One region of the Pseudomonas sp. NPDC087690 genome, then DNA from elsewhere that is predicted to be linked to it. Evidence: predicted binding sites of a transcription regulator. Region 1 holds the regulator's gene; the other holds the start of a gene.
The links. The regulator sigma-54, encoded in region 1, starts transcription at its own class of promoters, with help from an activator protein. The targets are predictions, from matches to a motif close to ANTGGCATNNANNTTGCTNT.
Positions count from the first base shown of each region.

Region 1 (11,727 bases):
TCACCAGTTCGTACGGGGCGATCAGGGTCTTGATGGTGCGCGGGTCGATTTCGACGCTGAGTTTCTCGTCGATCACCGGCTCAATGCCCATACGACCGAACAGCTCGATCATGGTGGTGATGTCGTGCAGGTGCGGCAAGTTGCCAACGGTCACCGGGCCATCGCACAGCAGGGTGGCGGCCAGGATCGGCAGGGCGGAGTTTTTTGCGCCGGAAATGCGGATTTCGCCATCAAGACGAGCGCCACCGGTAATAATCAATTTATCCATAAGAATCTCGACGCCCTTAGGCTCAGGTGCGCTCGGCCCAGGCCGCGCTGCTGAAAAATTTCATAGTGACCGCGTGGATGCTGCCATCGGTGATCCACGGGTTCAAATGGGCATAGACCTGCTGCTGACGCTTCACCGGGCTCAACGCCGCCAGTTCATCGCTAATCACGTTCAGCTGGAAATTGCAGCCTTCGCCCTCAACTTCTACCAACGTTCCGGGCAGCTTTCCTTCAAGGAAGCTCTTCACTTCTACGGCCTGCATGCTCAACCTCAATCGGCGCCCTGTGCGCACGGGTCGGACATCATACAAAAAAGCCCCGCGCCTGCGAACCCCGCATGGCAGGACTCTGACGGGGGGCTTCTTTATAGATGCGGGTTCAGGGGTGCGCCAACAGCTCGGTCAGTTCACTGACCTGGGCGATTTCGCGCATGTCTTCGGGCATCGCGCGGATGCTCACGGCCTTGCCAGCTGCCTGGGCATCACGCATGAAGCACAGCAGCAACGACAAGCCGACGCTGCTGGATTTCTTCACCGCCGAGCAATCGATGACCAGCGATGAGGCCTTGCTGGACTTGATCAGCGCCTGGCCTTCCTTGCGCAAGTCAGGGCCGGTGCGGTAATCCAGCACTCCACTGAGCAGAAGCTCATCGACATCACTCATACGAACGGCGGCCTCACTCATTGTGCTGGGTTCTTTTCGGTAGATTCCTTGGCCTTCGCCACTTCACCGGCCCAACCATTGATGGTCTTGTCCAGATCGTTGCCATTGCGCTGCATCGCGTCGGCGAACTGGTCACGGAACAGCTTGCCGATGTTGATGCCGTTGATGATCACGTTGCGCAGCTTCCACTCGCCGTTGATCTTCTCCAGCGTGTACTGCACAGGGTAGATCGCGCCGTTGCTGCCCTTGACGGTCATGTTGACGCTGGTGCGATCGCCCGACTCGTCCTTCGCCGGATCTACGGTGATGCCCTGGTTGTTGTACTCGAGCAAGGCGTTGCCGTAGAACTGGAACAGTCCTTTCTTGAAGTTTTCCTGGAAGGTCTGCATCTGCGCAGGGGTGGCCTTGCGCGAGTATTTGACCGTCATGATGCTTTTGGAAATGCCTTCGGCGTCCACCACCGGCCCGACGATGCTGTTGAGCGCGGCGTAGAAATCAGTCGGATCCTGCTTGTATTTCTCTTTGTTGGCAGCCAGGTCGGTCAGCAACCGGTTGGTTGTGTCCTGCACCAGATCGTGTGCCGAAGTCGCAGCCGCCACGGCGTTACCCATCAACGGCAAGGCTGCCAACAGCACCAACAGACTGCGTCGCAAGATAGAGATCATTCAAAAGCTCCTCATTTGGCGTCTTTGCTAACGGTATTGAGCAGGAATTTACCGATCAGGTCTTCCAGTACCAGAGACGACTGCGTGTCGTGGATGGTTCCGCCATCCGTCAGCGGTTTGTCTTCACCGCCAACGCTGATACCGATGTACTTCTCGCCCAGCAGACCCGCGGTCAGGATAGACGCTGTGGAATCGGTCGGCAGGTTGTCGACCTTTTTATCCACTTGCAGGGTGACCCGACCGGTGAAGCTGTCGCGATCCAGATCGATCGCTGTGACCTTGCCAATGGTCACACCGGCCATGGTCACTTTGGCTCTGACCGTCAAACCGGCGATATTGTCGAAGTAGGCATACAATTTATAGGTGTCGGTGGTCGACGTCGGAGACAGGCCACTGACCCGCAACGCAAGCAGCAACAAAGCCAGGATCCCTGCCAGCAGGAACAGGCCGACACCGATTTCCAGGGTGCGGTTTTGCATCAGAAATCTCCAAACATCAAAGCGGTCAGAATAAAGTCCAGGCCGAGTACTGCCAGCGAGGCGAACACCACGGTCTTGGTAGTGGCACGACTGATCCCCTCGGAAGTGGGCTCACAGTCATAGCCTTGAAATACGGCGATCCAGGTCACGACAAAGGCGAAAACGATACTTTTGATGACACCGTTGAGCACATCACTGGTGAAGTTCACGCTGTTCTGCATGTTCGCCCAGTAGGAACCTTCATACACGCCCAGCCAGTCGACAGCCACCCACGAACCGCCCCAGATGCCCACCACGCTGAAAATCATCGCCAGCACCGGCAGGGAAATGAAGCCCGCCCAAAGCCGCGGCGCAATGATGTACTTGAGCGGGTCGACACCGATCATTTCCAGGCTGGAAAGCTGCTCGGTGGATTTCATGTTGCCGATTTCTGCGGTCAATGCCGAGCCGGCACGTCCGGCAAACAACAGCGCGGTCACCACCGGGCCGAGCTCACGCAGCAGGGTCAAGGCAACCATCTGCCCCACCGCCTGCTCCGAACCGTAGCTGGAGAGAATGCTGAACCCCTGCAGCGCCAGGACCATGCCGATGAAAATGCCGGAAACGACGATGATCACCAGCGACATGACGCCGACCGAATGCAACTGTTTGACCAGCAGACCGAAGCCGCCGCTGATCCCGCCACGACCGAGCAGTGCGTGGAACAGGAACAGCGTCGCGCGACCGAACACCGCGACGGCGTCGATCGCCGACTCGCCGAACCGGCGTACGCGTTCTATCAATGAAATTCTGCGCATCAGCGCTTCCCCAGAAGATCTGCGCGGTAATCCGTCGCTGGAAAATGGTACGGCACCGGGCCATCGGGATCGCCACTCATGAACTGACGGATACGCGGCTCGTCCGAGTTCATCAATTCATCCGGCGTGCCCTGCCCCAGTACCTGACCATCACCCACTACATAGATGTAGTCGGCAATGCTCGCGGTTTCGGCCAGATCGTGGGAAACCACGATACTGGTGATCCCCAGCGCATCATTGAGCAGACGGATCAGGCGCACCAGCACGCCCATGGCGATCGGATCCTGGCCGACGAACGGTTCGTCGTACATGAGAATCTGCGGGTCGAGCGCAATCGCCCGGGCCAGCGCGACGCGACGCTTCATGCCGCCGGACAGCTCGTCGGGCATCAGCTCGATAGCGCCACGCAGACCGACCGCCTGCAATTTGAGCAGGACGATGTCGCGGATCATTTCTTCCGGCAATTCGGTATGAACGCGCAGGGGAAAAGCGACGTTCTCGAAAACATCGAGGTCGGTGAACAGCGCGCCGCTCTGGAACAGCACACCCATATGCTTGCGCGCATCGAACAGATCACTGCGCGACAGCTTCGGCAGGTTCTGGCCGTTGACCCAGACTTCGCCGCTGGTTGGGCGCAACTGTGCGCCCATCAACCGCAGCAGCGTGGTCTTGCCACACCCGGAAGGTCCCATGATGCCGGTGACCTTGCCGCGCGGGATGCGAATATCGACGTTATTGAAAATGCTGCGCGCACCGCGCTTGAAGGAGACTCCCTTCAGCTCGACCGCGTAGGCGTTATCGGCACTCATCTAAACTCCTTGCGATGCAGCCTCTCACTCGGACGCCTGGCTTTCCTGAGAAAGCACATACCCTCCGGGCAGGCCGAACTGGCGGCGAACTATATCACTGCAAAGGCCAAGCGCCCAAGGTCTGTGCCGGCCTGTGTTCGGCGATCTGACAGGGTTGGAGCGGCTTTTTCAGGGTTTTGGTAACGAGGAATGACAAAGCACGACGAACTTGCGTGAGGCTTTGCAACATAACCGCTATAATCGCCGCCTTTTCATCGGGCTATACGATTTCTGACATGAGCCAATCCAGCGACCTGATTCAATCGGCACAACGCACCATTCGCCTCGAAGTGGAAGCCGTACAAGGCTTGTTGCCCCATATCGACGCCGATTTCGTACGCGCTTGCGAGATGATTCTGGCCAGCAAGGGCCGTGTGGTCGTAGTCGGCATGGGTAAATCCGGGCATGTCGGCAACAAGATTGCCGCGACGCTTGCCAGCACTGGCACTCCGGCTTTTTTCGTACATCCAGCCGAAGCCAGTCACGGCGACATGGGCATGATTACCCGCGACGACGTGATTCTGGCCCTGTCGAACTCAGGCTCGACCAACGAAATCGTCACCCTGCTGCCGCTGATCAAACGACTGGGCATCCAGCTGATCAGCGTCACCGGCAACCCGCAATCGCCGCTGGCCAAGGCTGCCGAAGTCAACCTCAACGTTCACGTCGAGCATGAAGCCTGCCCACTGAACCTGGCACCGACCTCATCGACGACAGCGGCACTGGTGATGGGTGATGCGCTCGCCGTAGCGTTGCTCGAAGCGCGCGGTTTCACTGCCGAAGATTTCGCCTTTTCTCATCCGGGTGGCGCGCTGGGCCGTCGCCTGCTGCTGAAAGTGGAGAACGTCATGCACGCCGGCCAGGAGCTGCCGCAAGTACAACGCGGTACGCTGCTCAAGGACGCACTGATGGAAATGACCCGTAAAGGTCTGGGCATGACCGCCATTCTCGAAGCCGATGGCAAGCTCGCCGGGATCTTCACCGACGGCGATTTGCGCCGCACGCTGGATCGCAGCATCGACATCCGCAGCGCCACCATCGACCAGGTGATGACCGCGCACGGCAAGACCGCCCGGCCCGAGATGCTCGCCGCCGAGGCCCTGAAAATCATGGAAGACCATCGAATCAACGCATTGGTAGTCGTCGACGAAGAAGATCGCCCGATTGGCGCCTTCAACCTCTCCGATCTGCTGCGCGCAGGAGTCATGTAAATGAGCACCGATCTGCTGCAACGCGGCAAAGCGATCAAACTGGCGGTTTTCGACGTTGACGGCGTCCTCACCGACGGGCGCCTGTACTTCCTTGAAGACGGCAGCGAATTCAAAACCTTCAACACCCTCGACGGCCAAGGCATCAAAATGTTGATGAACGCCGGCGTGCAGACCGCCATCATCAGCGGTCGCAAGACTCCGGTGGTCGAACGGCGCGCAAAAAATCTCGGCATCCCGCACCTGTTTCAGGGGCGTGAAGACAAATTGGTGGTTCTCGACGGTCTTCTCGAGCAACTGGGCCTAAGCTATGAACAGGTCGCCTACCTCGGTGACGACCTGCCCGACCTGCCGGTGATCCGCCGCGTAGGCCTGGGCATGGCTGTCGCCAACGCTGCCGATTTCGTCCGCGAACACGCCCACGGCGTTACTTGCGCCCGTGGTGGCGAAGGTGCTGCACGCGAATTCTGCGAATTGATCCTGCGCGCCCAGGGCCGCCTCGATGCGGCCAACGCCGCGTACCTGTGAGCCAAACCATGTTTAGCAAAAAATTTCGCAACTTCCTGCTGTTCGGCTGCATTGCTGCGTTGTTCGCAGCGGTAGGCTACTGGAACATCAGCCCGGAGCGCTTCCTCGACAAGCCTCCGGTCTCGTCCGTGGACACCCCGATCGACTGGTACGCGACCAACACGCATACCCTGCAATACCTGCCGGACGGTAAAGTGCAATACGAAATGACCTCCGACAAGGCCGAGCACGTCAAGGCGACCGACATCACCCTGGTCACCAAACCCGACCTGAACATGTACCGCGGCACCGATTTTCCGTGGCACGTGACCAGTGAGCGTGGCGAAGTGAACTCGGGCGGCACCGAAGTCGAATTGATCGACTCCGTACGCGTCAAACGCACCGATGAAAAGAAGCGCGACACGCTGATCACTTCCACCCGCATGACAGTGTTCCCGCAGCAGCAATATGCGCAGACCGAGCAACCCGTTAGAATCGACGGCGCTGGCGGTGTATCAACTGGCGTTGGAATGAAAGCGTACCTGAAGGAAAGCAGGATACACCTGCTATCGAACGTAAGAGGACAGTATGAGGCTCGTTAAAACCCTCCCTATTTTGCTCAGTCTGGGCGCAGCACTGGGAAGCGTGAGCGCCTGGGCTCTGCCGAACGATCAAGAGCAGCCAATCCGCATTCAGGCCGACGATGCCCAACTGGACGACAAGAATGGCGTTGCCACCTATAAAGGTGACGTGATCATCACCCAGGGCTCGATGAAGGTTACCGGCAATACCGTGACCATCACGCGCACCCCGACCGGTGATATCGACGTGGTGACTTCGGTCGGCAACCTCGCCTACTTCGAACAACTGCAGACCGCTGGCGATACCAAGCCTGTTCAAGGCTGGGGCGTGACGATCCAGTATCACGCCGCGCAAAACCGCGTCGTGCTGATCGACAAGGCCAAGGTTGTCGACAAGGACAACAACACGACTCAGGGCGAGAAAATCGTCTACGACACCGTGAAGAAACTGGCCAGCGCCGGTCGCGCTACCGGTAGCAAGGTCACCGAAGCGCGTCCGCGTATCGACATGGTGATCCAGCCGAAGAAGAAAACCGACGAGAAAACCCAGTAATGGCAACTCTGAAAGCTCAGCACCTGGCCAAGGCCTACAAAAGCCGCCAGGTCGTGCGTGACGTCAGCCTGTCGATCGACAGCGGCCAGATCGTCGGCCTGCTTGGCCCCAACGGCGCCGGCAAGACCACGTGCTTCTACATGATCGTCGGCCTGGTGCAGGCAGATCAGGGCCGCGTGCTGATCGATGACCTGGACGTCAGCCACCAGCCAATGCACGGTCGTGCCAAGGCCGGTATCGGCTATCTGCCGCAAGAAGCGTCGATCTTCCGCAAACTGTCGGTGGCCGACAACATCATGGCCATCCTCGAGACCCGTCAGGAACTCGACAAGGCCGGTCGTCGCAAGGAGCTGGAAAGCCTGCTGCAGGAATTCCACATCAGCCACATCCGCGACAACCTCGGCATGAGCCTGTCCGGTGGTGAGCGCCGCCGGGTGGAAATCGCCCGTGCACTGGCGACTGCACCGAAATTCATCCTGCTCGACGAACCGTTCGCCGGTGTCGACCCGATTTCGGTCGGCGACATCAAGCAGATCATCCACCATCTCAAGGCCAAGGGTATCGGTGTGTTGATCACCGACCACAACGTGCGTGAGACGCTGGATATCTGCGAAACCGCTTACATCGTCAACGACGGTCAGCTGATCGCCGAAGGTGACGCAGAAACCATCCTGGCCAACGATCTGGTCAAGGAAGTCTACCTGGGTCACGAGTTCCGTCTGTAAGCATGCTGGTGCCCCCGGTGAGCTGCGAGGGCGCTGTATCGATGAAGCAGCCTTTTTATACGCTTTGATTGTTACAGCGCTCCAGGCAAGCACCTCGCCTCTAAGGTCTTCAGCGCTCGCTTGAGTGATGCGTCAATAAAGTTTTCTATCTTTTTATTGTTACAGCGCTCTAGGCAAACACTTCAGTTTCAGGCATATAATTTGCTTAAGTTTGGCGCTCCGGCGCCCTGTAGTGGATGGCGCATAGCGCCGGCGAATAAGGTGTTAAGCCCCTGCCATGAAACCATCGCTAGTCTTGAGAATGGGCCAGCAGCTGACGATGACACCGCAGCTGCAACAGGCCATCCGTCTGCTCCAATTGTCGACCCTGGATCTGCAACAGGAAATCCAGGAGGCTCTGGAATCCAATCCGATGCTCGAACGCCAGGAAGAAGGCGACGACTTCGACAATTCCGATCCGATGGCCGACAACGTCGAGCAGAAGCCCAACACCGAAATCCAGGAACCCTCCTATCAGGAAACGGCCCCGACGGTAGATAACCTCGAGGACGGCGAATGGAACGAACGCATTCCCAATGAGCTTCCGGTCGACACGGCCTGGGAAGACGTCTACCAGACCAGCGCCAGCAGCCTGCCCAGCAGCGATGACGACGAATGGGACTTCACCACCCGCACCTCCGCCGGCGAAAGCCTGCAAAGCCATCTGCTGTGGCAATTGAACCTGGCCCCCATGTCCGACACCGATCGACTGATCGCTGTGACCCTGATCGATTGCATCAATAATCAGGGCTACCTGGACGAAACCCTCGAAGAAATTCTCGAAGCTTTCGACCCGGAACTGGACATTGAACTGGACGAGATCGAAGCCGTCCTGCACCGCATCCAGCAGTTTGAACCGGCCGGTATCGGTGCACGCAACCTCGGCGAATGCCTGCTGCTGCAATTGCGCCAGTTGTCTGCCAAGACCCCGTGGCTGGCAGAAGCCAAACGCCTGGTCAGCGACTACATCGACCTGCTCGGCAGCCGCGACTACAGCCAGCTGATGCGCCGCATGAAGCTCAAGGAAGATGAACTGCGTCAGGTCATCGAACTGGTCCAGAGCCTCAATCCACGCCCTGGCTCGCAGATCGAGTCCAGCGAAGCCGAATACGTCGTCCCCGACGTCATCGTGCGCAAGGACAACGAACGCTGGCTGGTCGAGTTGAATCAGGAGTCGGTGCCGCGCCTGCGGGTCAACGCGCAGTACGCCGGTTTCGTGCGCCGCGCCGACACCAGTGCCGACAACACTTTCATGCGCAATCAGTTGCAGGAAGCCCGCTGGTTCATCAAGAGCCTGCAGAGCCGCAACGAAACCCTGATGAAAGTTGCCACCCAGATCGTCGAGCATCAGCGCGGTTTTCTCGAGTACGGCGACGAAGCCATGAAACCGCTGGTCCTGCATGACATCGCCGAAGCGGTCGGCATGCACGAGTCGACGATTTCCCGGGTGACCACACAGAAATTCATGCATACCCCGCGCGGTATTTATGAACTGAAATACTTTTTCTCCAGCCACGTCAGCACCTCCGAGGGCGGCGAATGCTCGTCCACGGCGATCCGCGCGATCATCAAAAAACTGGTTGCAGCGGAAAATCAGAAAAAGCCGTTGAGTGACAGCAAGATCGCTGGTTTACTGGAGGCACAAGGCATTCAGGTGGCTCGCCGCACCGTCGCCAAGTACCGCGAATCTCTCGGGATCGCGCCGTCGAGCGAACGCAAGCGGTTGATGTAAGCCACGTTACAGCGTTCCAGTGGCAGGCTATCCCGCCTGCCGCTTTATGCACTGGCAACGAAGGAGAAGCTGTATGCAAGTCAACATCAGTGGACACCAACTGGAAGTGACCCAACCTCTGCGTTCCTACATCGAGGAAAAACTCCAACGACTGGAGCGCCATTTCGACAAGATCACCAACGTGCAAGTCACGATGTGCGTCGAAAAGCTGAAGCAGAAAATCGAAGCCACCTTGCATATACCCGGCAGCGAAGTGGTCGCCAACGCAGAAGATACCGACATGTATGCTGCGATCGACTCACTGACCGACAAGCTGGATCGCCAACTCAAAAAGCATAAGGAAAAGACCCAGAGCCTCCTTCAGGGCGCGACCGGTCGTTAACATCCCTAACCCATGATCCGACTTGAAACCATCCTGACCCCCGGCCGTTCCCAAGTGAACGCGCCGGGCGGCAGCAAGAAAAAAGCCCTCGAACAGATTGCCAACCTGATCCATCGCGAAGTGCCGGATCTGGCGATGCAAGATGTCTTCGAGGCGTTGATTGCCCGTGAAAAACTCGGTTCTACCGGTTTTGGCAACGGCATCGCCATTCCACACTGTCGCCTCAAGGGCTGTGAAGCGCCGGTCAGTGCGCTGATGCACCTTGAAGCCCCTATCGATTTCGACGCCATCGATGGCGCTCCGGTTGACCTGCTGTTCGTATTGCTGGTGCCCGAAGCTGCGACCGATGCGCACCTGGAGTTGCTCCGTCAGATCGCCAGCATGCTGGATCGCAAGGAAGTGCGCGACAGACTGCGCAGCGCCCAGACAAACGAAGCCTTGTATCAGGTTGTCCTGGACGAGCAAAGCGGGCAGTAATCATGCGTTTGATCATCGTCAGTGGCCGTTCCGGCTCGGGTAAAAGCACCGCACTGGATGTTCTCGAGGACAACGGTTACTACTGCATCGACAACCTGCCGGCGGGATTGCTGCCAGAATTGGCAGAGCGCGCCCTGATCCACACCGAACTGGCGCAACCGCTGGTGGCGGTGTCGATCGATGCGCGTAACCTGCCTAGTCATCTGTCGCGTTTTCCCGAACTGCTTGAAGATGCCCGAAGCAAGCATATTCAGTGCGATGTCCTGTATCTGGATGCCGACGAGGAAACCCTGCTCAAGCGTTTTTCCGAGACTCGCCGCCGCCACCCCTTGAGCAATGCCAATCGCTCACTGGCCGAAGCGATCCACGACGAAACCGCTCTGCTCGGCCCGATTGCCGATCTCGCCGACCTGAAAATCAATACCACCAATCTGAACCTTTATCAGTTGCGCGACACCCTCAAGCTGCGCTTGCTGAATCAACCGGAGCCGGGCACCGCCTTTCTGGTCGAATCATTCGGTTTCAAGCGCGGCATGCCGGTCGATGCCGACCTGGTGTTTGACGTGCGCTGCCTGCCTAACCCGTACTGGAAGCCGGAACTGCGCGAGCAATCCGGTCTTGATGCACCAGTGGCCGAGTATCTGGCGGCGCAGCCGGAGGTCGAAGAAATGTTCCAGGACATCTTTACCTACCTGCACAAGTGGCTACCGCGCTTTGCCGCGAGCAACCGTGCCTACGTCACCATTGCCATTGGCTGCACCGGCGGGCATCACCGCTCCGTCTACCTGACCGAACGTCTGGGTCAGGCCCTGCAGAAAACCCTGAAGAACGTCCAGGTTCGCCACCGCGACCTCACTTAAAGGATTCACACCGCGATGCCTGCTCTGGAAATCGAAATCATCAACAAACTGGGCCTGCATGCCCGCGCGTCGGCCAAGTTCGTTGGCGTGGCGGGTCAGTATCCGGATTGCACGATCAGAGTAGGCCGCACGCCGGAGACGACGGTCGACGGCAAAAGCATCATGGCGATGATGATGCTGGCGGCTGGCAAGGGCACCAAAATTTATTTGAGCACTGAAGGGCATCAGGAACAGGAAGCGCTCGATGCGCTGGTGGCGTTGATCAACAACTACTTCGATGAAGGTGGCTGACCGCCAGAAAAAAGAGTTCGCAGCCTGCGGTAGCTCCTACGCAGGAATGCATTCCCTGTAGGAGCTGCCGCAGACTGCGATCTTTTGATCGACTTCAACCCAACGCGGTATCCATCACCATCATCAGACAGAACCCGATCAACAAGCCAAGACTCGCCAGTTTGTCATGACCATTGCGTCGCGACTCGGGAATCACTTCATGGGTCACCACCAGCAACATTGCCCCCGCCGCCAATGCCAGCCCTAATGGCAACAACACCTGCGCCAGGCTGACCAGCCACGCACACAACAGTGCAAACACTGGCTCGACCAGACCTGACGCCGCGCCGATCAGGAACGCCTTGACCCGCGACATCCCGGCCCCGGCCAATACCAGCGCAATCACCAGACCTTCCGGCACATCCTGCAAAGCGATGCCCATGGCCAGGCTGTCGGCGTCCGGCATGCCGCCGCCAGCAGAAACGCCGACGGCCATGCCTTCAGGGATGTTATGAGCAATGATGGCGAACACGAACAACCAGATGCGCGGTGGAATCACCGGGTGCTCGACGGTGCCGACGAGCATTTCCGCAGACGCGCCAGACACCTTGCGATCGACCAGATACAGGCCGAAGGCTCCAAGCATGATGCCGAAGCAGATCAGACCACTAGCG
Region 1 is NZ_JBIUVX010000005.1:16,563-28,289, reverse strand. Features, by position in the region: gene murA (UDP-N-acetylglucosamine 1-carboxyvinyltransferase) at 1-268, opposite strand, end outside; gene ACIPIZ_RS09455 (BolA family protein) at 291-530, opposite strand; gene ACIPIZ_RS09450 (lipid asymmetry maintenance protein MlaB) at 646-951, opposite strand; gene ACIPIZ_RS09445 (phospholipid-binding protein MlaC) at 948-1,595, opposite strand; gene mlaD (outer membrane lipid asymmetry maintenance protein MlaD) at 1,607-2,074, opposite strand; gene mlaE (lipid asymmetry maintenance ABC transporter permease subunit MlaE) at 2,074-2,871, opposite strand; gene ACIPIZ_RS09430 (ATP-binding cassette domain-containing protein) at 2,871-3,680, opposite strand; gene ACIPIZ_RS09425 (KpsF/GutQ family sugar-phosphate isomerase) at 3,956-4,930, shown strand; gene ACIPIZ_RS09420 (HAD family hydrolase) at 4,931-5,455, shown strand; gene lptC (LPS export ABC transporter periplasmic protein LptC) at 5,464-6,036, shown strand; gene lptA (lipopolysaccharide transport periplasmic protein LptA) at 6,023-6,568, shown strand; gene lptB (LPS export ABC transporter ATP-binding protein) at 6,568-7,293, shown strand; gene ACIPIZ_RS09400 (RNA polymerase factor sigma-54) at 7,571-9,064, shown strand; gene hpf (ribosome hibernation-promoting factor, HPF/YfiA family) at 9,138-9,446, shown strand; gene ptsN (PTS IIA-like nitrogen regulatory protein PtsN) at 9,459-9,923, shown strand; gene rapZ (RNase adapter RapZ) at 9,926-10,783, shown strand; gene ACIPIZ_RS09380 (HPr family phosphocarrier protein) at 10,799-11,074, shown strand; gene ACIPIZ_RS09375 (ZIP family metal transporter) at 11,169-11,727, opposite strand, start outside.

Region 2 (11,727 bases), on a different contig from region 1:
TTCGACATCTGGCGCATCAGCACGTCAGCGAGGCCGATACCACCGCCCTCGCGGGCCATGGAAACGGCCATTTGCTGGTCAGCCATTTCCTGATATTGCTTGGCCGCCGGAGTGTTGAGCGGATTATCCTGACCCAGGGTCTCGGTCGCCGAACGCATCGACTTGAGCATTTCGCCGATGAACAACGACTCGAATTCCTGCGCAACCTTGCGCATGTTGCCGTCGCTGTTCTTGTCGCCGACCTTGAGCTGATTCAGGCGATTGAGGTCGGAGTACGAACCCGAATCGGCGTTGCTGACCAGACTGCCTTTACGCATATCCATGATTGCCGTCCTCAGATCACGATCAGGTCGGCTTGCAACGCGCCGGCCTGCTTCAGAGCTTCGAGGATCGCCATCAAGTCACCTGGCGCCGCGCCGACCTGGTTCACCGCACGCACGATCTCGTCAAGGGTGGTGCCCGGACCGAATTTGAACATCGGCTTGGCTTCCTGTTCGGCATTGACGCGCGAGCGAGGCACCACAGCCGTCTGGCCATTGGACAACGGGCCCGGCTGGCTGACAATCGGGTCTTCAGTGATGGTCACGGTGAGGCTGCCGTGGGTCACGGCGGCCGGCGAAACCTTGACGTTCTGGCCGATGACGATGGTACCGGTACGCGAGTTGATGATGACTTTCGCCACCGCCTGACCCGGATCGACTTCAAGGTTTTCGAGGATCGACAGATAGTCGACGCGCTGGCTTGGATCGAGCGGCGCGGTGACACGGATCGAACCGCCGTCGATCGCTTGGGCGACGCCAGGGCCGAGCATGTCGTTGATCTTGTCGACGATGCGCTTGGCGGTGGTGAAGTCGGAGCGGTTGAGGTTCAGCGTCAGGCTGTTGCCCTGGTTGAAACCGCTCGGCACCGAACGCTCCACCGACGCACCGCCAGGGATGCGACCGGCCGACGGAACGTTGACGGTGATCTTCGAACCGTCGCGACCTTCGGCATCGAAACCGCCAACCACCAGGTTGCCCTGAGCGATGGCGTAGACGTTGCCGTCGATACCCTTGAGCGGGGTCAGCAACAAGGTGCCGCCGCGCAGGCTCTTGGAGTTACCGATCGAGGAGACAGTGATATCGACCTGCTGGCCCGGTTTGGCAAACGCCGGCAAGTCGGCACTGATCGACACCGCTGCGACGTTCTTCAACTGCACGTTGCCCGAGCCCGGCGGCACTTTGATGCCGAACTGCGAGAGCATGTTGTTGAAGGTCTGCAGGGTGAACGGGGTTTGCGTGGTCTGGTCACCGGTACCGTTAAGCCCGACGACCAGGCCGTAACCGATCAACTGGTTGGAACGCACGCCGGAAATGCTGGCGATGTCTTTCAGCCGCTCGGCGTGTGCACCAAAGGCTGCGGACATCAGCGCCGCAGCGAGCATGAGGCTCTTGAAGTTCAACGTAGCCACCTAGAAAGGGAACAGCGGGCTGAGGAAGAAACGGTCGAACCAGCCTGGCTGACTCGTATCGGCAAACGCACCGGTACCGGAATAGGTGATGCGCGCATCGGCAACCCGGGTCGACGACACGGTGTTGTCGGTGGCGATGTCATCGGCGCGCACCAGGCCGGCGATGCGAACCAGTTCGTCACCGGTGTTCAGCGTTAGCCACTTCTCGCCGCGCACGGCGATGATGCCGTTGGGCAGCACGTCAGCGACGGTCACGGTGATCGAACCGGTCAGGCTGTTGCTCTGCCCCGACTTGGCGTCGCCCTTGGTCGAACGGTCGGCGCTGTAGCCGGCGTTCAGGCTCAGGTCGTTGCTGCCGATCGGGTTGTTCGTTGTCAGACTGGAACCGAACAACGACGTCAGGCCGATCTTGTTGTCGCTGTTCTTGTCCATCTGCGAGTTGGCGTTCTTGCTCGCCTGGGTGCGCTCGTTCAGGGTGATGGTGATGATGTCACCGACCCGGAAGGCCTTGCGGTCGCTGTACAGGTTCTGCTCGAACCCGGCCTGATAGATCGAGCCATTGTTGGCGGCAGCCGGCAACGGCGTGCGCGGCAACACCGGTGCGTAGTAAGGGTCATTGGGCTTGGGCGTCGGTGCGACGCAGCCCGCGAGCGAGACGACCCCACCCAATGCCAGAACAGATACAAAGCGTTTCATGACCCTACCTCACGGTGTTGCAGGCAGCCTCATGGCTGCCTCATAGACTTGATTACAGATTCTGCGTTACGAACGAGAGCATCTGGTCGGCGGTGGAGATCACCTTGGAGTTCATCTCGTAAGCGCGCTGAGTGGTGATCATGTTGACCATCTCTTCAACGGTGCTGACGTTGGAACCTTCCAGGGTGTTCTGCAGCGTGGTGCCGAAACCGTTCAGGCCCGGCGTGCCGATTTGCGGCGCGCCGGAAGCGGCGGTTTCCAGGAACAGGTTGTTGCCGACCGCTTGCAGACCGGCCGGGTTGATGAAGTCGGCGGTTTGCAGGTTGCCGATCACCTGCGCGGCAGGGTTGCCCGGAACCGTGATGGACACGGTGCCGTCAGTGCCGACGGTGAAGCTCTGCGCGTTGTTCGGAATGACGATCGCAGGCTCCAGCGCGAAACCGCTGGCGTTGACGATCTGGCCATTGGAGTCGAGGTGGAAGGTACCGTCGCGGGTGTAAGACGTGGTGCCGTCCGGCTGCAGGATCTGGAAGAAACCGCGACCGTCGATGGCCATGTCCAGCGGCTGCTCGGTGGTTTGCAAGCTGCCGGCGGTGAAGTTTTTCTGCGTGCCGACAATGCGCACACCGGTACCCAGTTGCAGACCCGACGGCAATTCGCTGTCCTGGGTCGACTGAGCACCTGGCTGACGCTTGATCTGATACAGCAGGTCCTGGAACTCGGCGCGGTCACGTTTGAAGCCCGTGGTCGACACGTTCGCCAGGTTGTTGGAAATGGTGGTCAGGTTGGTGTCCTGGGCGGACAGACCGGTTTTGGCAACCCATAGAGCCGGAAGCATTCAATTCTCCTCGTGCGCCTGTTTTACGGCGCGACGTTCTGATAATTAGCTGATCTGCAAGACCCGAGCCATGGCCTGGTCGTCGTCTTTGGCGGTGTTCATCATCTTGATGTGCAACTCGAACTGCTTGGCCAGCGCCAGCACCGAGGTCATTTCTTCCACGGCGTTGACGTTGCTCGACTCGAGGAATCCCGACACCAGTTTGACGTTGGCATCGGCCGGCGCAGGCTGGCCGTCCTTGGTGTAAATCGAGCCGTCGAGGCCCTTGTTCATGTTCTTGATGTCCGGATTGACCAGTTTGATCCGGTCGACTTCCGCCATGACGCGCGGGCCTTCGCCCATCGCACGAATGCTGATGGTGCCGTCTTCGCCGACTTCGACCTGCTGCTCGGGTGGCACGGCAATCGGTCCGCCATTGCCCATCACGGCCATGCCGTTACCGGCGCGCAATACGCCGAGGGCATCGATATTGAGGCTGCCGGTGCGCACGTAGCTTTCACCGCCATTGGGGTTCTGTACGGCAATGAAGCCGTTGCCGGTTACGGCGACGTCGAGGTCACGCCCGGTTTCCACCAGGGAGCCCGGAGAGAAATCAGTGGCCGGACGCTCGCTCATGGCAAACGCACGCGCCGGAAAGCTGTCACCAAACACCGGCATCGAACGGGCCTGTTCCAGGTCCTTCTGAAAACCGTTGGTGGAGATGTTCGCCAGGTTGTTGGCATGCGCCTTTTGCGCCAGTGCGTTCTGGCTGGCGCCGGTCATTGCCACATAAAGGTACTTGTCCACACTCTTTCCTCTGCATGCCGGACGTTTGCCGCCCACCGCTGTACTGCTGAGCCATAAGCAATTTGCAGACCAACTTTTTTCTGGCGGCGCGAGACCCGGTAAACAAAGGACTTGAGGGATAACGAAGGGGAATTTGAAATGTATCGAAGTCGAAAAACCGGCGGTGTTATGCCGCTTGGCGGCAATCCCCTCGAATGATCGTTCCCACGCTCCGCGTGGGAATGCCTCAATGGACGCTCTGCGTCCGCTTTGGGACGCAGGGCGTCCCGGGCTGCATTCCCACGCAGAGCGTGGGAACGATCACGTGCTGCCCGGATCTTTGCCGACTTCGTATTCACGCAGCTTGTTGGCAATGGTGGTGTGTGAAACCCCCAGCCGCTTGCCCAACTGTCGACTGCTCGGATGCTCGGAATACAAGCGCTCCAGCACCGCTTTCTCGAAACGCCCGACAATCTCGTCCAGCCCGCCCTCCAGCGAGAAATCGCCAAGCGGCTGACGCACACCGTAATCCGGCAGACGAATGTGCTCGGCCTTCACCGTGCCGCCATCACACAGCGAAACCGCCTGGAACAACACGTTTTCCAGTTGCCGCACGTTGCCCGGCCAGTGGTAATGACTGAGCCGGTCCATCGCCGCCGGCGCCAGTTTCGGCAGCGAACATCCGATCTGCCGACTGGCCTGATCGAGGAAGTGCTCGACCAGCGGCGTCAAACCGTCGAGGCATTCGCGCAGCGGTGGAATGTGCAGGGACAGCACGTTCAAGCGGTGATACAAATCCTGGCGAAACTCGCCGCGTGCACACAGCTCGGACAAATCCACCTGGGTCGCGCAGATCACCCGCACATCCAGATAAACCTCTTCATCACTGCCGACTCGACGGAAGCAACCGTCCTGCAGAAAGCGCAGTAATTTCACCTGCAAACGCGGGCTCATTTCACCGACACCATCCAGGAACAACGTGCCGCCGGCGGTCAACTCCAGCAGCCCGAGCTTGCCTTCCGCACGCGCACCTTCAAAGGCGCCGGGGCCGTAGCCGAACAGTTCGGTTTCAGCCATTGATTCCGGCAGCCCTGCGCAATTGAGCGCCATCAAGGGCGATTGCCCGCGCGGGCTGGCGAGGTGACAGGCCCGCGCCAGCAATTCCTTGCCGGTGCCGGTTTCCCCTTCTATCAATAGCGGTGCGTCGAGCGGCGCCATTCGACGCGCTTCACGCACGACGGCGGCCATGACTTTCGAGCTCTGGAAAATACTGTCGAAGCCGCGCAACTCCTGCTTGCGCACGTTGTAGATGCGCTCACCGACGCGATCCGCGCGGTGCAGGGTCAGCACGGCGCCGGCCATGGCCTCACTGTCGTCGTGCTCCGATTGCAGTGGCGCGATGTCGGCGAGAAAGATGTCGCCCCGGACCTTGACGCGCATGCCGTTGATCCGCGACTTGTTGGCGCGCACCAGTTCCGGCAAATCGAAATCTTCGGCGTAGCGCGACAGCGGGATCCCGGGCACTTCATCGACCCGCACGCCGAGCAACTGCGCCGCCGCACGGTTGGCCGCGACGATCGAGCCGCCCATGTCGATCGACAACACAGGAAACTCCAGCGCGCCGAGCAAGGCGTTCAGCTCCATGTGCCGACGTTCGCTCGGCATCAGCCCTACCCGCTTGACGCCGAACACCCCGGCAATCGCCTCGAACTTCGGCCGCAGAGCCTGGAACTGAATGTTGATCAGGTTCGGGCAGTGCAGATAGATCGCATTGCCGTGCTCGCCACCGACCTCGCCGCGCGCGACGTTGATCCCGTATTCCACAAGCAGATTGAGGATGTCGCGCAGGATGCCGATGCGGTTCTGGCAGTGGACTTTGATGCGCATATAAATCGCCCGAATAAACGATGAAGAACCTTGTAGGAGTGAGCCTGCTCGCGATGGTTTTGGGTCAGTTGATATTGATGCTGACTGATACCCCGCTATCGCGAGCAGGCTCACTCCTACAGGAGAACGGCGCCGGACTTTTCTGTGGCGGCGCGCAGATAATTGTCAAGATTATGTGACAGTCGCTGGCCTTTTCAAACCTGCGAATCACCGTAAATGCGCGATAACGCCTAAAGCGTAACGAATAATTTACGAAATCCACCGATTTTTCCTACGCGAGCGCGTAACCACCTACTGCATACCACCCCACTCTCAGGTAATTCTGAATCCATCGCTGGACATAACAAGAACGAATTCCCCTAGCAGGAGAGCAGTATGAAGCAGACGCAATACGTGGCCCGCGAGCCCGATGCGCAAGGTTTTATCGACTACCCCGCCGAAGAACACGCGGTGTGGAACACGCTGATCACCCGCCAGTTGAAAGTGATCGAAGGGCGTGCCTGCCAGGAGTACCTGGACGGTATCGAAAAACTCGGTCTGCCCCACGACCGCATTCCGCAACTCGGCGAGATCAACAAGGTGCTCGGCGAGACCACCGGTTGGCAGGTCGCCCGTGTCCCGGCGCTGATTCCGTTCCAGACATTTTTTGAATTGCTCGCCAGCAAGCAGTTTCCCGTCGCGACTTTTATCCGTACCCGCGAGGAACTGGATTACCTGCAAGAGCCGGACATTTTCCACGAGATCTTTGGCCACTGCCCGCTGCTGACCAACCCGTGGTTCGCCGAATTCACCCACACCTACGGCAAGCTCGGCCTGCAGGCGACCAAAGAAGAACGCGTCTATCTGGCGCGCCTGTACTGGATGACCATCGAGTTCGGCCTGGTCGACACCCCGCAAGGCAAACGCATCTATGGTGGCGGCATTCTGTCTTCGCCAAAAGAAACCGTTTATTCGCTGTCGGACGAGCCTGAGCATCAAGTCTTCGACCCGCTCGAAGCGATGCGCACGCCATACCGCATCGACATCCTGCAACCGCTGTACTTTGTCCTGCCGAACCTCAAGCGCCTGTTCGACGTGGCTCATGAAGACATTATGGCCATGGTCAGACAAGGCATGCAGCTGGGTCTGCACGCGCCGAAATTTCCGCCCAAGCCGAAAGCGGCCTGAGCAGAACCCGCTCGCGACTTGCGTGCAAAGATAGTAATTTCCAACAAGAATCGAATTCAGGAACAGACCATGTCCACATTGAACCAAGCCCACTGCGAAGCCTGCCGCGCCGATGCGCCACAAGTCAGCGACGAAGAACTGCCGATCCTGATCAAGCAGATCCCTGACTGGAACATCGAAGTTCGCGACAGCATCATGCAGCTGGAGAAAGTTTTCCTGTTTAAGAACTTCAAGCACGCACTGGCGTTCACCAACGCCGTCGGCGAAATCTCCGAGGCCGAAGGTCATCATCCGGGCCTGCTGACCGAGTGGGGCAAAGTCACCGTGACCTGGTGGAGCCACTCGATCAAAGGCCTGCACCGCAACGACTTCATCATGGCCGCGCGCACTGACGAAGTGGCCAAGACCGCAGAAGGACGCAAGTAATGCACTTCGACGCCATCGGCCGGGTCCCCGGCGACCCGATCCTCGGTTTGATGGAGGCGTATGCGCAGGACAGCAACCCGCGCAAATTCGACCTGGGCGTTGGCGTCTACAAGGATGCCCAAGGCCTGACGCCGATCCCTGAGGCGGTGAAAATCGCCGAAGCGCGCCTGGTCGAAAGCCAGGACACCAAGACTTACATCGGCGGCCACGGCAACCCGCTATTCGGTAAAGTCATCAACGAGCTGGTGCTGGGTGGCGACTCGAAGCTGATTGCCGAACAACGTGCTGGCGCCACGCAGACCCCGGGCGGCACCGGTGCCCTGCGTCTGGCCGCTGACTTCATCGCCCAGTGCCTGCCGGGCAAAGGCGTATGGCTGAGCAACCCGACCTGGCCGATCCACGAAACCATCTTCGCCGCAGCCGGGGTCAAGGTCAGCCACTACCCATACGTGGGCAGTGACAACCGTCTCGACGTCGAAGCCATGCTCGCCGTGCTCAATGAAGTGCCCAAAGGCGATGTGGTGCTGCTGCACGCGTGCTGCCACAACCCGACCGGCTTTGACTTGAGTCACGACGACTGGCAGCGCGTGCTCGATGTGGTGCGCCGGCGCAACCTGCTGCCGCTGATTGACTTTGCCTACCAGGGTTTTGGCGATGGTCTGGAACAGGATGCGTGGTCGACCCGGTTGTTCGCCGCCGAAGTTCCCGAGCTGCTGATCACCAGCTCCTGCTCGAAGAACTTCGGCCTGTATCGCGACCGCACCGGGGCACTGATCGTCTGCGCGAAAAGCGCCGACAAGCTCATCGACATCCGCAGCCAACTGGCCAACATCGCCCGTAACCTGTGGTCGACGCCACCGGATCACGGTGCTGCTGTAGTCGCGACCATCCTCGCCGACCCGGAGCTGAAAGCGCGCTGGGCCGATGAAGTGGAAGCCATGCGTTTGCGCATTGCGCAACTGCGCAGCGGCCTGGTCGAAGCGCTGGAGCCTCACGGTTTGCGTGAGCGTTTTGCGCACATTGGCGTGCAGCGCGGCATGTTCTCCTACACCGGCCTGTCGCCGGAGCAAGTCAAACAACTGCGCGAGCATCACAGCGTGTACATGGTCAGCTCGGGCCGGGCGAACGTCGCCGGTATCGATGCCACCCGCCTTGCGCTGCTGGCTCAGGCTATCGCTGACGTCAGCCAATAACACCGCAATAACCTGTAGGAGCTGCCGAAGGCTGCGATCTTTTGATCTTGTTTCTAAAGCAGGATCAAAAGATCGCAGCCTCCGGCAGCTCCTACAGTTGATCGTTCCCACGCTCCGCGTGGGAATGCAGCCCGGGACGCTCTGCGTCCCAACAGCGGACGCAGAGCGTCCATTGAGGCATTCCCACGCAGAGCGTTGGAGCGATCAATCTCTCCTCTGGGCCTCCCCTGCGGCCATCTGTCGCATTATTTTGAATTAAAAGTCTGATTGTCATTTTTCCTGCTGTATCCTGCGCAGGCTTTCCAAAAGCGCGGATCGACCAGATCTATCAACAGACTTAGCGAGGAGCGCAACCATGCACGAGATTCCTAATCTCCCCTTCCCAAGCCTGCACGTACCTGAGCAGACGACCACGCAACAAGCCGGCGCGGGGCAGCCCGAGCCGAAAGAAGCCGTTGAGAGCCGTCCGGCCGACAACGAAGAGTAAGACCCGTCGTACAGACCGTGTGGAAAGCGCTAACATGCGCTTTCCACACTGCCTGAAACTTCGAGCCCGCCATGACCGACGAATTCTCTGAAAGCCAAGCCGCCGTACTGATCGGCGCCACCGAGAAAATGATCGACATCTGGAACCGGCTCTCTCCCGAGAAACAAGCCGCCCTGCTCGCTCGATTTGGCAGCGAAGAAAATGCCCTGGCGGCGCTGGTCACCACGCAACTGGTTGCCCCGGCCAAGTCCTGAAGCGACCACCGGGTAAATAGTTTTACTTTTCCCGCCCCAGAGTGCTCCGCGCCGGTATCATAAGCAGCCTATCTAATCTGCCGTTCCCGTGGATCGTTACCCATGTCGTCCTCTATGTCCGAGCCCCAGCGCCCCCTGGCGGTTACGCTGCAAGTCGTTTCCATCGTCCTCTTCACCTTTATCGGTTACCTGAACATCGGCATTCCGCTGGCGGTGCTGCCCGGCTATGTCCACAGCGATCTCGGTTTCGGCGCGGTGATCGCCGGCCTGGTGATCAGCGTGCAATACCTCGCCACCCTGCTCAGCCGCCCGTATGCCGGCAAGATCATCGACAACCAGGGCAGCAAACGCGCCGTGATGATTGGCCTCGCCGGTTGTGGTTTGAGCGGCGTGTTCATGCTGATTTCGGCGTGGACACCGAACCTGCCGACACTCAGCCTGATCAGCCTGTTGATCGGTCGACTGGTATTGGGCAGCGCCGAAAGCCTGGTGGGCTCAGGCTCGATTGGCTGGGGCATTGGCCGCGTGGGCGCGGCAAACACGGCCAAGGTGATTTCCTGGAACGGCATCGCCAGTTACGGCGCACTGGCGGTCGGCGCGCCGTTCGGCGTGTGGCTGGTCGGCCAGTTGGGTTTGTGGAGCATGGGCGTCAGCATCATCTTGCTCGCCGCGCTGGGGCTGCTGTTGGCCTGGCCGAAAACACCGGCACCGATTGTCGCCGGCGAGCGCCTGCCGTTCATGCATGTGCTCGGCAAAGTGTTTCCCCACGGGTGCGGCCTCGCGCTGGGCTCGATCGGTTTCGGCACCATCGCCACGTTCATCACCCTGTATTACGCGACGCAGCATTGGGAAAACGCGGTGCTGTGCCTGAGCCTGTTCGGCGCCAGCTTCATTGGCGCGCGCCTGCTGTTTGGCAACTTGATCAATCGCCTCGGTGGCTTCCGCGTGGCGATTGCCTGCCTGTCAGTGGAAACCCTCGGCCTGCTGCTGTTGTGGCTGGCGCCGGACGCGCACTGGGCATTGGCCGGTGCGGCGTTAAGTGGTTTCGGCTTCTCGCTGGTGTTCCCGGCGCTGGGCGTGGAGGCGGTGAACCTGGTACCGGCATCCAGCCGTGGCGCGGCGGTCGGCGCTTATTCACTGTTCATCGATTTGTCGCTGGGGATCACCGGCCCACTGGCCGGGGCGATTGCCGCAGGATTCGGCTTTGCCTCGATCTTCCTCTTCGCCGCCCTCGCCGCGTTGAGCGGACTGGCGTTAAGCGTGTATCTGTACAAGCACACCACCAAGTATCGCGAGGACTAGAAATCCACCTTGCCGCGCCCGGCCTTGATGCTGCCGCGCTTGGTCTTCGATTCAAGCCGACGCTTCTTGGAGCCGAGGGTCGGTTTGGTCGGGCGACGTTTCTTTTCGACTTTGGTGGCGATGAGGATCAGCTCGACCAGTCGTTCCAGCGCATCGGCGCGGTTGGCCTCCTGCGTACGATATTGCTGCGCTTTGATGATCAACACGCCGTCGCTGGTGATGCGACTGTCGCGCAGCGCCAGCAGCCGTTCCTTGTAGAACTCGGGCAAGGACGAGGCCGGGATGTCGAAGCGCAGGTGCATGGCGCTGGAGACCTTGTTGACGTTCTGCCCGCCGGCGCCTTGCGCGCGGATGGCGGTCAATTCGATCTCGGCATCCGGCAGATGCACATTGTTGGAAATCACCAGCATGGAGAAGCGTCCGTATTCAGAGCGTGCAGGATACCGCGAAACCGATGCGAGGCCTGACGAAGATCCCCTGTAGGAGTGAGCCTGCTCGCGATAGCGGTGTATCAGTAGACGAATTTGTACCTGACACACTGCTATCGCGAGCAGGCTCACTCCTACAGGGGTTTTGTGTGAATCCTGAAAATGACAAACCCGGCACTTGGCCGGGTTTGTTGTTTCTGCGCGCGCGATTATTTGGCGGTCGCAGGCACCGCAGCTTGCGCACTGCGCTTGTTCTTGATCACGTAGCAAACCCACATGAACACGACCCACACCGGAATCGCGTACACCGAGATCTGAATCCCCGGGATCAACAGCATCACGCCAAGGATGAACACCACGAACGCCAGGCAGACATAGTTGCCGTACGGGTACCACAGGGCCTTGAACAGCGGCGTCTGCTTCGTTTTGTTCATGTGTTGACGGAACTTGAAGTGCGAGAAGCTGATCATCGCCCAGTTGATCACCAACGTCGCAACCACCAGCGACATCAGCAGTTCCAGCGCACTGTGCGGGATCAGGTAGTTCAGCAACACCGCAATCACGGTCACCGCTGCCGAAGCCAGAATCGAACGCACCGGCACGCCGCGCTTGTCGATCTTCGCCAGACCTTTCGGCGCATCGCCCTGCTCGGCCATGCCCAGCAGCATACGGCTGTTGCAGTAGGTGCCGCTGTTGTACACCGACAATGCCGCAGTCAGTACCACGAAGTTGAGGATGTGCGCGGCGGTGTTGCTGCCGAGCATCGAGAACACTTGTACGAACGGGCTGCCGCTGTAGGAATCACCGGACGCATTGAGGGTTTCCAGCAGGCTG
Region 2 is NZ_JBIUVX010000004.1:128,158-139,884, reverse strand. Features, by position in the region: gene flgJ (flagellar assembly peptidoglycan hydrolase FlgJ) at 1-323, opposite strand, end outside; gene ACIPIZ_RS09100 (flagellar basal body P-ring protein FlgI) at 335-1,423, opposite strand; gene flgH (flagellar basal body L-ring protein FlgH) at 1,451-2,146, opposite strand; gene flgG (flagellar basal-body rod protein FlgG) at 2,199-2,984, opposite strand; gene ACIPIZ_RS09085 (flagellar basal body rod protein FlgF) at 3,030-3,770, opposite strand; gene ACIPIZ_RS09080 (sigma-54-dependent transcriptional regulator) at 4,071-5,636, opposite strand; gene phhA (phenylalanine 4-monooxygenase) at 6,012-6,803, shown strand; gene ACIPIZ_RS09070 (4a-hydroxytetrahydrobiopterin dehydratase) at 6,873-7,229, shown strand; gene ACIPIZ_RS09065 (amino acid aminotransferase) at 7,229-8,422, shown strand; gene ACIPIZ_RS09060 (hypothetical protein) at 8,778-8,909, shown strand; gene ACIPIZ_RS09055 (hypothetical protein) at 8,981-9,163, shown strand; gene ACIPIZ_RS09050 (MFS transporter) at 9,278-10,465, shown strand; gene arfB (alternative ribosome rescue aminoacyl-tRNA hydrolase ArfB) at 10,462-10,875, opposite strand; gene ACIPIZ_RS09040 (amino acid permease) at 11,103-11,727, opposite strand, start outside.
Region 2: the regulator sigma-54 is predicted to act here: its motif matches at 3,825-3,844, upstream of ACIPIZ_RS09085 (flagellar basal body rod protein FlgF).